4 regions of the Pseudomonas sp. GW823-FHT02C05 genome follow, and region 1 is predicted to be linked to each of the others. Evidence: predicted binding sites of a transcription regulator. Region 1 holds the regulator's gene; each other region holds the start of a gene.
The links. The regulator FliA, encoded in region 1, starts transcription of late flagellar genes. The targets are predictions, from matches to a motif close to CTAAAGTTTNNNNNNNNNNNGCCGNTAA.
Positions count from the first base shown of each region.

Region 2: a site for FliA is predicted at 1,754-1,781, ahead of motA (flagellar motor stator protein MotA). Genes of this name have one in related genera too.
Region 3: a site for FliA is predicted at 1,169-1,196, ahead of flgM (flagellar biosynthesis anti-sigma factor FlgM). Genes of this name have one in related genera too.
Region 4: a site for FliA is predicted at 2,067-2,094, ahead of AC1RGE_RS31325 (methyl-accepting chemotaxis protein). Genes of this name have one in related genera too.

Region 1 covers NZ_JBXAJU010000002.1:1,022,530-1,025,780, forward strand. The annotation lists gene flhF (flagellar biosynthesis GTPase FlhF) at 1-50, shown strand, start outside; gene fleN (flagellar synthesis regulator FleN) at 169-999, shown strand; gene fliA (RNA polymerase sigma factor FliA) at 996-1,736, shown strand; gene AC1RGE_RS15750 (chemotaxis response regulator CheY) at 1,902-2,273, shown strand; gene AC1RGE_RS15755 (protein phosphatase CheZ) at 2,304-3,092, shown strand; gene AC1RGE_RS15760 (chemotaxis protein CheA) at 3,105-3,251, shown strand, end outside.
Region 2 covers NZ_JBXAJU010000005.1:495,198-498,448, forward strand. The annotation lists gene rhdA (thiosulfate sulfurtransferase) at 1-101, opposite strand, end outside; gene AC1RGE_RS27405 (HDOD domain-containing protein) at 145-1,683, opposite strand; gene motA (flagellar motor stator protein MotA) at 1,850-2,701, shown strand; gene motB (flagellar motor protein MotB) at 2,705-3,251, shown strand, end outside.
Region 3 covers NZ_JBXAJU010000003.1:701,200-704,450, forward strand. The annotation lists gene AC1RGE_RS19625 (flagellar brake protein) at 1-200, opposite strand, end outside; gene AC1RGE_RS19630 (flagella synthesis protein FlgN) at 297-764, opposite strand; gene flgM (flagellar biosynthesis anti-sigma factor FlgM) at 813-1,130, opposite strand; gene flgA (flagellar basal body P-ring formation chaperone FlgA) at 1,282-2,043, opposite strand; gene AC1RGE_RS19645 (chemotaxis protein CheV) at 2,119-3,051, shown strand; gene cheR (protein-glutamate O-methyltransferase CheR) at 3,095-3,251, shown strand, end outside.
Region 4 covers NZ_JBXAJU010000007.1:251,840-255,090, forward strand. The annotation lists gene AC1RGE_RS31320 (alpha/beta family hydrolase) at 1-304, shown strand, start outside; gene AC1RGE_RS31325 (methyl-accepting chemotaxis protein) at 472-2,037, opposite strand; gene AC1RGE_RS31330 (CPBP family intramembrane glutamic endopeptidase) at 2,255-3,046, opposite strand; gene acnA (aconitate hydratase AcnA) at 3,223-3,251, opposite strand, start outside.

The DNA of each region.
Region 1 (3,251 bases):
CCGACATGTTCGCTGACCTTTACCACAGCCCGTCCAAACGGGTTGGCTGAGGTAATCATGAATAGATTGCAGTGTATCTACATCGATGGTCTGCCATGCATTGTTCCAATGGTGAACGCGCAGCCAGTTATGTGGCCCCGTCTAAGTAAGACAAGGTAAAGAAAGAACATGGGCAGCATGCATCCCGTACAGGTGATTGCGGTGACCGGCGGCAAAGGTGGCGTCGGCAAGACTAATGTGTCAGTGAACTTGTCCCTGGCTCTGGCTGAGCTCGGCCGGCGGGTCTTGCTGCTGGATGCCGACCTGGGACTGGCCAATGTCGATGTCCTGCTGGGCCTGACTCCCAAACATACCCTGGCCGACGTCATCGAGGGTCGTTGCGAACTGCGCGATGTGCTGCTCCAGGGCCCTGGAGGCATCCGCATCGTACCGGCCGCCTCGGGCACCCAGAGCATGGTGCACCTGAGCCCCGCGCAGCACGCTGGCCTGATCCAGGCCTTCAGCGATATCGGCGACAATCTCGATGTGCTGGTGATCGACACCGCTGCGGGTATTGGTGACTCGGTAGTCAGCTTTGTCCGCGCGGCCCAGGAAGTACTGCTGGTGGTGTGCGACGAGCCGACCTCGATCACGGACGCCTACGCGCTGATCAAGCTGCTCAACCGCGACTACGGCATGAACCGTTTCCGGGTCCTGGCCAACATGGCTCAGAGCCCTCAGGAAGGTCGCAACCTGTTTGCAAAATTGACCAAGGTCACGGATCGCTTCCTGGACGTGGCCTTACAATACGTCGGCGCAGTTCCCTACGACGAAAGCGTACGCAAGGCCGTGCAAAAGCAGCGTGCGGTCTATGAAGCCTTTCCTCGTTCGAAGTGTGCATTGGCGTTCAAGGCCATCGCGCAAAAAGTCGATACCTGGCCGTTGCCGGCGAACCCACGCGGGCATCTGGAGTTTTTTGTCGAGCGGCTAGTGCATCAAACAGCGGGACCGGTGCTATGACTGCCAGTGGCTACAACCTCTACAAGAAGTCGGCGCGTGACAGCCAGTACGAATTGATCGAGCGCTACGCGCCTCTGGTCAAGCGTATTGCCTATCACCTGCTGGCGCGGTTGCCGGCCAGTGTTCAGGTAGAAGACCTGATTCAGGCCGGGATGATCGGTTTGCTCGAAGTGTCGACCAAATACGACGCGAGCAAGGGGGCGAGTTTCGAAACCTACGCGGGTATCCGTATCCGTGGGGCGATGCTCGACGAGGTTCGTAAAGGCGACTGGGCACCGCGTTCGGTGCACCGTAATACGCGCATGGTCAGTGATGCGATTCGCGCAATTGAAGCTAAAACCGGTCGTGACGCTAAAGATCATGAAGTTGCGGCCGAACTTCAATTGAGTCTCGACGATTATTACGGGATTTTGAACGACACCTTGGGCAGTCGCCTGTTCAGTTTCGACGACCTGTTGCAGGACGGCGAGCATGAAGGGCTGCATGAGGATGGCGCCAGTGCTCATCTCGAGCCGTCACGAGACCTGGAGGATGAACGCTTCCAGGCCGCGTTGGCGGATGCGATTGCCAATTTGCCGGAGCGCGAGCGACTGGTGTTGGCGCTGTACTACGACGAAGAGCTGAACCTCAAGGAAATCGGTGAGGTCCTGGGGGTCAGCGAATCGCGGGTCAGCCAGTTACACAGCCAGTGCGCAGCCCGTTTGCGGGGGCGTTTGGGGGAGTGGCGAGCGCGCTGACAGGCAGTGTGGGGACACTGCGTTCAGGACCGGTGAAGCAAGCGCTGCACCGGTCTTGCAGTATGTGCTCCATGCAGTCGTTGTGTGTTATGCCGGATTGATTGAATGGCGCGTTCAGGTGCTGGATGCGTTTAAGACTGCTTGGAGGTCGAATTGGACAAGAACATGAAAATCCTCATCGTTGATGACTTTTCAACGATGCGGCGGATCATTAAGAACCTGTTGCGTGATCTGGGATTCACCAACACGGTCGAGGCCGACGATGGCACTACCGCCATTCCGGTACTCAACAGCGGGAGCATCGACTTTCTGGTAACGGACTGGAACATGCCGGGCATGACCGGTATCGACCTGCTGCGCCACGTGCGCGCCGATGAAAAACTCAAGCACCTGCCGGTATTGATGGTGACTGCTGAAGCCAAGCGCGAGCAGATCATCGAAGCTGCCCAGGCCGGCGTAAACGGCTATGTCGTCAAACCATTCACGGCTCAGGCGTTGAAAGAGAAGATCGAAAAAATCTTCGAACGCATCGGTTGAGACGCGTAGCCATTCCGCCACGGGGGAGCTATGGAGCATAACGAATCTTCACTGGGCGACTTTGAGTCGACCCTGAAAAAACATGCGCTGGAACTGGTCGAGAGCCTTGAAAAGGGCCGGTTCGGCGAAGCGGTGCAATTGATCCATGAGCTCAATCAGACCCGTGACCGCGGCCTGTACCAGGAAGTGGGCAAGCTCACCCGCGAGCTGCATAGCGCGATCGTCAATTTCCAGATTGACCCGCACATGCCGCAAGCCGAGGAAGTTTCACAGATCACGGATGCCACTGAGCGCCTGTCCTATGTGGTCCGGCTGACGGAAGCCGCAGCCAACCGCACCATGGACCTGGTGGAGAGCAGCACCCCGCTGGTCAACGGCCTGAGCACTGAAGCCCAGGCCTTGAGCGCAGACTGGGGGCGCTTCATGCGGCGCGAGGTCGGCGCTGAAGAGTTTCGCGAGCTGGCGCGCCGGGTCGACAGTTTCCTGACGCGCAGCGAACAGGAAACCCGTACCGTTTCCGGCCACCTCAACGACATTCTGCTGGCGCAGGATTACCAGGACCTGACCGGTCAGGTGATCAAGCGTGTGACCCAGTTGGTCACGGAAGTCGAAAGCAATCTGCTCAAACTCGTCTTGATGGCCAGCCAGGTCGATCGTTTCGCCGGTATCGAACATGACCGTGAATCGATCCTCGCTGAAAAAGATCCGCAAAAACATCTCGCCAAGGGTGAAGGTCCGCAGATTCATGCCGATAAACGGGAAGACGTTATGTCCGGTCAGGACGATGTAGACGATTTGCTTTCCAGCCTTGGATTCTAGGAGCACCCATTAATGAGCTTCGGCGCCGATGAAGAGATCCTTCAGGATTTCCTGGTTGAGGCCGGCGAGATTCTAGAGCAACTGTCCGAACAACTGGTCGAGCTGGAAAGCCGGCCAGATGATGCGGATTTGCTCAATGCAATTTTTCGCGGTTTTCAC
Region 2 (3,251 bases), on a different contig from region 1:
GCAGCGCTGGTCAGGTCGACCAGGATCAGTTCGCGGGCGTTCAGGCGGGCGAGCAGGTCGCTCGGTTCAATGACCAGCGGCAAGCCAGAGAAGTCAGACATGTCAGGTCCCCAGGGCGCAAAGGGAAGGATTGTAGCGCAAGCGTCATTGGCTGCGGTTGGTAAAGCTGTGCAAGGCTTTTTCGATGCACTGGGCGGTCTTGCCGAAGGCCTGGACGCTGATTTCCGAGAACGGCACGCCGCCCTGGTCGGCGATCGCCAGCATCAGTACCCGGCCATTGCACGACAGTGAGCGGATCAGCAGGTGTTCGCCGCGAAACAGCTGGCGCAGCGAGCTTGGCAGGTGAGGGGCGAACTGGGCCCGGTTGGCCGGGGTCAGGCGGATCTGCGCGGATTTTTCCAGCAGGCGTTGCAACAGCGGGCTCTGCTTGGCCTGCAGGGTCAGGCTGGCCGCTTCCCTGGGCAGGCCGTAAAGCTGTTGCACTCGCAGGTGGCTCAGGCTGCGATCGACCATCAGCAGCATGACCCGATGCATGCCGCATGCCGCCAGGGCATCCCGGGCAAAGCCGGTAAGGTGCACGGCGTTGGTAAAGGGGCTGGGGTCCAGCAACAGTTCGCCGCAGAGCTTGCGCCACTTGGCCAGTTCCAGTGCGGTGGGCGCCGGGGCTGGTTGCTCGCCGTGATGCAGGCGTCGGGCATCCCAAGGCCAGAGCAGGGCCTGGGCCGGGTGCCAGAGATCGGGCTGGGTGTCGTTGCGGGCGCTTTGTGCTGCCTGTTGGTGCAACTGTTGCTGGACCTGGTCCAGGGGGATCTGCAGATAAAGAGCGGTAAGGTTCTGCCAGCGCCGGCCATGGGGACTGTTCCAGGACTGTTGCGCCGCCAGCGCCAGGCCGTTGGCCAGCAACACAGTGTTGGCCGGCTGGTTCAGCCAGCGCCGCAGATCCGGTTCAGCGTCCAGGCGTTGTTGCTGGCGCAGCGGGTTGTCGCTGTCGCGGGCAATCAGCATGACCTTGGCCAGCAGGTGCTGCTCCTGGGTCAGCAGGCGATAGCCCTGCTGGACCCAGATCGGCAGGTGCCAGGCCAGGACCAGGGCCTGGCACATTTCCATCAGCCGCACTCCGAACAGTTGCAGTTCAACGTCGTGTGCGGATTCGTGCTTGTAGATGACCCGCAGTTCCCACTCTTCCAGCAGCTTGGGATAGACCAGGGCCATGGCCCACAGCGGCGAGAGAAACAGCAGGCTGCCCCAGTGGATGTCCTGCCAGAGTCGCGCCAGGCGTCCGGCAAAGAAGCCATTGGCTTGCTGGCTGGCGTGCTGGCTGATCAGCTGGAACTGGCGCAATGCCTGGGGGATCTGCTCTTCAGGCAGCGTCGGCAGTTGCTCGAGCAACTCCTCGGTACGCTTGAGGCCCAGGCGGTTGACCGCGATCTCCAGGTTTTCCGCCGGTTCGCTCATGCTGCCGTGGGAATGCCGGTTGGCTTCGCGGATCACGCTCAAGGCCAGTGCCGGGCTGTTTTGCATCAGATCGACAATCTCCCGCAGCGAGCTGCGGTTGTTGGCAATGGCGCGGCAGACCCGGTCATGGCTGGCCTGGGGCACCGGCAGGCGCACGCCATTGAGGAGCTTTACCCAGGCGTCGAGAGAGGCGGGCGGAGAATGTGGGACGCTGGTTTCATTAGACATGGTCGGGCGCAATCATCGTCTGCTGTGAACACGCCCAGAGCGGGCCAAACTGGCTTTTCGCCTTAACTGGCTATAGTCTGGCGCAGTTTTGCCGATAAGTAGAAGAAGAGTTTTAAGAACTTCCGAATATGACCTTGAACCCGACTCAATAAGTACTCCCCTACCTATGGCTAAAATTATCGGCATCATCGTCGTATTCGCGAGCGTGCTCGGCGGATACGTGCTTTCCCACGGCAAAATCGCGGCACTGATCCAGCCTTTCGAAGTGCTGATCATCGGCGGCGCAGCCTTTGGCGCATTCCTCCAGGCCAACCCGGGCTACATGACGATGCACGTCGTCAAGAAATCCCTGGGCATGTTCAGCTCGCGCTTCACCCACACCTTCTACCTGGAAGTGCTGGGCCTGATCTACGAGATCCTCAACAAGAGTCGTCGCGAAGGCATGATGGCCATCGAAGGCGATATCGAGGACGCCGCGGCCAGCCCGATTTTCGCCAAGTACCCTGCGGTGCTCAAAGATGAACGCATGACCGCCTTCGTCTGTGACTATCTGCGCATCATGTCCTCCGGCAACATGGCTCCCCACGAGCTGGAAGGCCTGTTCGACATGGAGCTGTTCAGCCTCAAGGAAGACCTTGAGCATCCATCCCATGCGGTCAACGGGATTGCCGACGGCATGCCCGGTTTCGGTATCGTCGCGGCGGTATTGGGGATCGTGGTGACCATGGCTTCCCTGGGCGATGGCGACCAGAAGTCCATCGGCCTGCACGTAGGTGCGGCGCTGGTGGGTACCTTCTTCGGTATTCTCGCGGCCTATGGCTTCTTCGGCCCGCTGGCCCACTCCCTGGCCCACGACGCCAAGGAAGAACTGAACGTCTACGAAGCCATCAAGGCGTCGCTGGTGGCCTCGGCTTCCGGCATGCCGCCGTCCCTGGCCGTGGAGTTTGGGCGCAAGGTTCTGTACCCGGCGCACCGTCCTAGCTTCGCCGAGCTGGAACAAGCGGTTCGCGGTCGCTAAGTCATGGAAAATAATCAGCCGATTATCATCAAGCGCGTCAAGCGCTTCGCTGGCGGACATCACGGGGGCGCCTGGAAAATCGCCTTCGCCGACTTCGCCACGGCGATGATGGCGTTCTTCCTAGTGTTGTGGCTGCTGTCCACGGCCACCCCGGAACAGAAGATCGCCATCGCCGGTTACTTCAAGGATCCGATCGGCTTCTCGGAAAGCGGTACGCCCTACATCATCGACCTGGGCGGCTCCCCTGAGCTGGCGCCGGACAACACCCTCAACCCCGAGATCAAGTCCCAGCCACAACCGGACAAGGTCACGGTGGATGCCGACCAGGTGGAGGGCATGGCCGAGCAGGTCGAGCGCGAGCGTCTCGAGTTGCTGTTGCAAGAGTTGCAGAACAAGGTTGAAGAAAACCCGCAACTGCAGAAGTTCAAGGACCAGATCCTCTTCGAGATCACCCCGGACGGCTTGCGGATCCAGATCATGGACGCTGAGAACCGGCCGATGTTCGACTCTGGCAGTGCACGTCTGAAGCCGTATTTCGAAGACATCCTGC
Region 3 (3,251 bases), on a different contig from region 1:
ATTTCGTCGAGGGCGATCATGTTGCTATCGCGGTCCACTTCCACCAGATAGCTTTGGAAGCGCTGGCTACGCTCGTGGAAAGTGATGATCAGCGGGTCATGGCTCTCTTGCAGCAACCGCAGGTTGGAAGAGATCTCCAACGCAGTGGTGAGCACCTTGGGTGGCTGCGGAGTATCTTCCGCATTTGAGGCGTTGAACACGGTTCATCAATCTCCAGACAAAATACAACTACACGCAGGAGCCAGCATTTTGCCAGCATGTTTCACGGCTTGGTAGCGCGCGCTCATTTTTTGGGTTTAAGCCTGACTGAGTGGGCGTGGCTTCGCAAGCATTGAGGTAGAGCCGCGGGCGTCGTATAGGGCAGGAGGTTCGCCACCATTGAGGATTTTCAGCTGGTTGGCGGTGGTGGCCTGTTGGATCTGGATCGAGCGACCATTGAGCTCGTTGGCAGCTTGGCACTCGGCAAGCAATTGGGTCAGGACATTGCTCTGTTCGAGCAATTGCGCGCCCAGGCTGGAGTGGCTGGCCAGTTGCTCGAGCCCCTCGCGGTTGGTCGGCAGGTTCAGGCTGGCAAGAATTTGCGTGCGCTTACGGCCATGCTGTTCCAGCAAGATGACCAAGGCTTGCTTCTGCGCCAGGATATCTTCCAGCAGCGGCATGTCGCGGCCGTGGAGGGCGATAGACTCGGCGCGTAGCAGCTCCAGCAAGTGTTGCGCTGGAGCAAGGTCATCGTTGATCAATTGCAGTAGGTTGGTGTCGTGCATGGCTGGCCTTGGGGATTAAGCGTCCAAAAGCCTGGCGCAAGCCTGGGGCTAGCGCTGGGCTTCGAAGTTAAGCAGTTTGCTGGCTACGCGGTTGCTGTCGACCTTATAGCTGCCATCGGCAATCGCTTGCTTCAACTCGGCCACCCGGGCTTTGTCGACGGCAGGCTGATCACGCAGCTTGTCAGTGACTTTCTGCAACTGTTGAGCCTCATTGCTCAGGTGTACCGATTCCCCGCTTTTGCTGGTCTCGGCGGCGGTTGTCAGCGGCGTGGATTTGCCGGCATCACCGGTTTCCTTGCTGGTGCTGGTACGCGTACTGCCTGTCAGTGAAGGGGAGCTGTTTAAACGGCTGAAGTCGATGACCATGATGAAGTAAACCTCTGGGTATTTGGACGCTTGCCATGTTTTCGGCCATACCCTGAAAAACTTTAGGCTCGATTGTCGACAAACCAGGTCAGGTATCTGCGACCCTTTATCGGCCACAGTTTAGGGAACGCACGGCTTGAGCGCCAGCTATCTACATGGCCACTTCCACTTGCCCTGGCGCCGTGATGCGGGCCTTGATCACTCGTTGCGAATTGAGATTCTTGACCCGGATCTGTTCGCTCATGCCGCCGTTGGACAGCGCCTCGCCCGGCATCCGTACATTCAACGTGCCGCTGCGTGCCGATATCACCACTTGATCGCCCTTGCGCACGACTTCCGCCTGCTCCAGATGGGCCAGGGTAACGAGCTGGTCGGCGACCATTGGTCGGACAAGTTTCTGACCAATGGCTTGGTCCACTGAGGTGAGGTAGCCCTGATTGTTCTGGCTGATGTCCCGTTCGCGCAGCACCACGTCTTCCGGTTCGATGATGCCGGCGCGCTTGAGCGGGCGTGCAGTGGTGACCACCTCGCGAAACAGCTTGACCTGCGCCGGCACGAATACCGTCCATGGCGAGGCGCCTTCGCAGCGCACTTTGACGGTGACCCGCCCCAGCGGTTGGGCCGGGCTTTCCAGGTTGGCTGTCAATTCCTTGTCGCAATTGGGCATGCGCATGCGCGGGTCCAGCTGGTTGACCTGGATTTCATAGCGACCTTCCGTTTGACTGGTGGCCAGGTAGTCTTCTACCGTGAATTCAAGAAACCCTTGAGTGACGCCGATAAGAAGATCAGGCAGGGTGACCGAATCAGCAACGGCAGGGTTGCCGGGGTTTAAAATGCACAAAGCCGACAGCCCGCACAGCAAAGTGCGGTAGCGGGATGTCAGGCGTCGGAAAAATGTCGTTTTGGCGTTCATAACAGTTAAAAAGCAAGCGCCGTGCCGTTTAGCAATGAGCGTGCGTCGGATCTTAAAGCTTTGGGGAGTCTGGGCATGGCTGGTGTAATGGATTCGGTGAACCAGCGCACGCAATTGGTTGGGCAGAATCGACTAGAGTTGTTGCTGTTCCGTCTGGACGGTGGGCAGCTCTACGGGATCAACGTATTCAAGGTTCGCGAGGTGCTGCAATGCCCTAAGCTGACCCTGATGCCCAAATCCAGTCCTGTGGTGTGCGGTGTCGCGAATATACGAGGGGCAACCATTCCGATCCTGGATCTGGCAATGGCTACGGGTTCTGGTGGCCTGCAGGACCAGAGCAATCCGTTCGTCATCATCACTGAGTACAACACCAAGACCCAGGGTTTCCTGGTGCGCTCGGTGGAGCGCATCGTCAACATGAACTGGGAAGAGATCCATCCGCCGCCCAAGGGGACCGGACGCGATCACTACCTGACGGCGGTCACTCGGGTGGACAACCAGTTGGTGGAAATCATCGACGTGGAGAAGATCCTGGCGGAAGTCGCGCCGACCTCGGAGGCGATCTCGGCAGGAGTGGTGGATGTCGAAACCCAGCACAAGGCTGTTTCCCTGCGGGTGCTGACCGTCGATGACTCGTCGGTGGCACGCAAGCAGGTCACCCGTTGCCTGCAAACCGTAGGTGTCGAGGTAGTGGCATTGAATGATGGCCGGCAAGCGCTGGATTACTTGCGCAAACTGGTGGACGAGGGCAAGAAGCCGGAAGAGGAATTCCTCATGATGATTTCCGACATCGAGATGCCCGAAATGGACGGTTACACCCTCACGGCCGAGATACGTAATGATCCACGCATGCAAAAGCTGCATATCATCCTGCATACTTCGTTGTCAGGGGTGTTCAATCAGGCGATGGTGAAGAAGGTCGGTGCCGATGACTTCCTTGCCAAGTTCCGCCCTGATGACCTGGCATCCCGGGTAGTCGACCGGATCAAAGCAGCAGATCACAGCTAAGGGCACTCGCCCTGGCGGACATAAGATTTAAGAGGCGGCAGCATTGTCTACGGGTAATTTGGATTTTGAACAGTTCCGGGTCTTCCTGGAAAAAGCCTGTGGTATTTTGCTCGGGGAAAATAAGCAATATCTAGTCTCGAGCCGTCTCAACAAACTGATGGAGCAGCAAGGGATAAAAACCTTGGGTGAGCTGGTCCAGC
Region 4 (3,251 bases), on a different contig from region 1:
ACTGCAGGCCGATGCATTGGTGTGCCTGGGCTATCCGTTCTATGCCGCCGGCAAACCGGAAAAACCGCGGGTGGCGCATCTGGCCGATCTATCAGTGCCGAGCCTGATCGTGCAGGGCGAGCGTGACGCCCTGGGCAATCGCCAGGCGGTCGAGGCCTATACATTGGCACCCGGTATCGAGTTGTACTGGCTGGCGGCCGCTGATCACGATCTCAAGCCCCTGAAGGCCTCGGGTTTCAGCCATGAGCAGCATCTGGAATCTGCGGCGCTCAAGGTTGCTGCCTTCCTGAAAGCGTTGAGCTGATCCTGCAGGAGCGAGCTTGCTCGCGAAGCGTTCACCCGGCCTTCGAATTTGGAGCGCGGTGAAGATTTATCGCGAGCAAGCTCGCTCCTACGGTTGTCGGTTGGATTTGCGGGCATAAAAAAACCGGAAGCCTTGGCTTCCGGTTTTTTGTTGCCGGCCCTAGGGGCTTAGCGGTTGAAGCGCTCCACCAGCGAGTACTGGGTGTGTGCGGTGCGGGTCAGCGCTTCGCTGAGCTCGGCCGAATGCTGGGCCTGCTCCGAAGTCTGGTCCGCCAGTTGCGCGATGGTGCTGATGTTGCGGCTGATCTCTTCGGCCACCGAGCTTTGCTCTTCGGTGGCGGCAGCGATCTGGGTGGTCATGTCGGTGATGTTGGCCACCGCTTCGCTGATGCCCACCAGTGCCTGGTCGGCTTCCAGCACCCGGGCCACGCCTTCTTCGGCCTGACGATGACCGGCGTCCATGGTCTGCACGGCGGTGGCGGCTGTCTGCTGCAGCTTGGCGATCAGGGTATGGATCTGCCCGGTGGACTCACTGGTGCGCTGTGCCAACTGACGCACCTCGTCGGCCACCACGGCAAAGCCGCGGCCCATTTCACCGGCACGGGCGGCTTCGATGGCCGCGTTCAGGGCCAGCAGGTTGGTCTGGTCGGCAATGCCCTTGATCACGTCGACAACGCCGCCGATTTCGTCACTGTCCTTGGCCAGTTGGGTTACTGTCAGCCCGGTTTCGCCCACTACCACCGACAGGCGCTGGATGGCTTCGCGGGTTTCGCCGGCGATATCGCGGCCACGGCCGGTCAGGCGATTGGCTTCCTGGGTTGCGTCGGCGGTGCGTTGCACGTGGCTGGCCACTTCCTGGGTGGTGGCGGCCATCTGGTTGACCGCGGTGGCCACCTGTTCGGTCTCGACCCGTTGGCGCTCCAGGCCGCTGGAGCTGTTGTGGGCCAGGGTGTCGGACTGGCGGGCCTGCTCGTTGAGGTGCTCGGCCGTGTCCTGCAGGCGGGTCAGGCAGGTCTTCAGGCGCGCTTCCTGGCTCAGGATCGACATCTCCAGGCGGGCTTGGGCGCCGCGGCTGTCGGTGTACATCTGAGCGATCAGCGGGTCGGAGGTGGTCTGCTCGGCCAGGCGCAACAGGCGCTTGAGGCCGCGCTGCTGCCAGCTCAGGCCCAGCAGGCCCAGGGGCACCGAGAGCGCGGCGGCCAGGGCGAAGCCCCAGTGGGAGTTGAGCCAGGCACCGATCATGAAGCTCAGCTGGCTGACCAGGATGAACGGCAGCCAGTCCTGCAGCACAGGCAGCCACTTGTCACGCTTGGGAATGGCCGACTTGCCAGTGTTGATGCGCTGGTAGAGGGCTTCGGCGCGGCGCACCTGTTCGGCGGTGGGCTTGACCCGGACCGACTCGTAACCTACCACCTGGCTGCCTTCGAAAACCGGTGTCACATAGGCGTTGACCCAGTAGTGATCGCCGGTCTTGCAGCGGTTCTTGACGATGCCCATCCATGGCAAGCCTTGTTTCAAGGTGCCCCACATGTGCGCGAACACCGCCGCCGGCACATCAGGGTGACGTACCAGGTTGTGCGGTGCGCGAACCAGTTCTTCACGGGAGAACCCACTGATCTCGACAAAGGCGTCGTTGCAGTAGGTGATCACGCCTTTGGCGTCGGTGGTGGAAATCAACCGTTGTTGAGCCGGGAAGGTACGTTCGCGCTGAGTGACAGGCTGGTTATTACGCATGGTTTTTCAATCCGCAAGGCTTTGATAGGTTGTCGGCCGCTTCAACCGATTATTGAAATTATTTTTCAATAATCGGCTCTGGGTCTCATTGGCAGAATGTGTCGCTTGCAAAAAGCGCCGGCAGGTTTCAGCCGGCGTTGGCGAGGGGCTAATCATTGACCTTCTTCCTTGGCAGTCAATAGTCCTGAAGTACTGGTTTGGTAAAACAGCTGGCGGGTTATCCGGCCAGCATCGGGTAGGTGAACAGGCCGAAATGCAACAGGTTGAGACCGAAGTGAGTGGCTATCGCCGCCCCCAGGCCGCCAAAACGATAGGCCAGACCGTAGCCGACGCCGGCGATGCCTGCCAGTAGGGTCCATTGCCACCCCGCGCCCAGGTGCACCAGGCCGAACAGCAGCGCCGCGCACAGCAGCGCCAGGTTCTCGCCGTAGGGCAGGGCCTTGAAGCGCCGGCTCAGGCCACCCTGGATATAGCCGCGGAACAGCGCCTCTTCCACCAGGGTCACCAGCAGCAGGTTGTTCAGCACCCAGAGCCAGGCCTGCTCCGGCCATTTCGGCGCCCAATTGATCATGCCCAGCAGCAGTGCGCCGCCCAGTGCGGCTACCGCACACAGAGCCAGGGCCACGGCGGTGGCATACAGCGACAGGCGCAGTGAGCGCCGCCCGACTATCCACGGGCATACCAGCAGCAGCCAGAAGCCGATCAGCGGCTTGTCCTGATTCAGGTACAGGGAGAAGGGCACGGCATCGTCGGTGAAGCGTTGCGGGTCGATGGCCCGGCCATTGTAGAACCCGGGCAGCCAGTGCATGGCCAGGGCCAGGGCGAGCACCACGAACAGGCCGTGGCCCAGGTACTGGCCGACGCGGCTGCGTTGCTGGCGCACGGCAAAGCCGGCAGCCAACAGCAGCAAGATCGACAGGGCGGCCAGCAGGCCCAGTTGCCCGTAGCTCAGGGCCAGTGCGTAGCCAATGGAAAGAAGTGCCAGGTACATCCATGGCAGAGCGGTCATGGGGAATCCTTGTTGCGTAAGAATGGGTATTGCAGAGACGTAGTACTGCGCCGGATCTGTAGTCGCCATTGCGACCGGTGAGTCAGATTTGGCGGGCGCGCAGTATAACCACCTCGTCCTGGCACGGCAGCCCAATGCAAAACACCGCCCGAAGGCGGTGTTTTTTTCAGGCAGCGTCAGGAGGCAATCAGTTGCCGCAGAACGT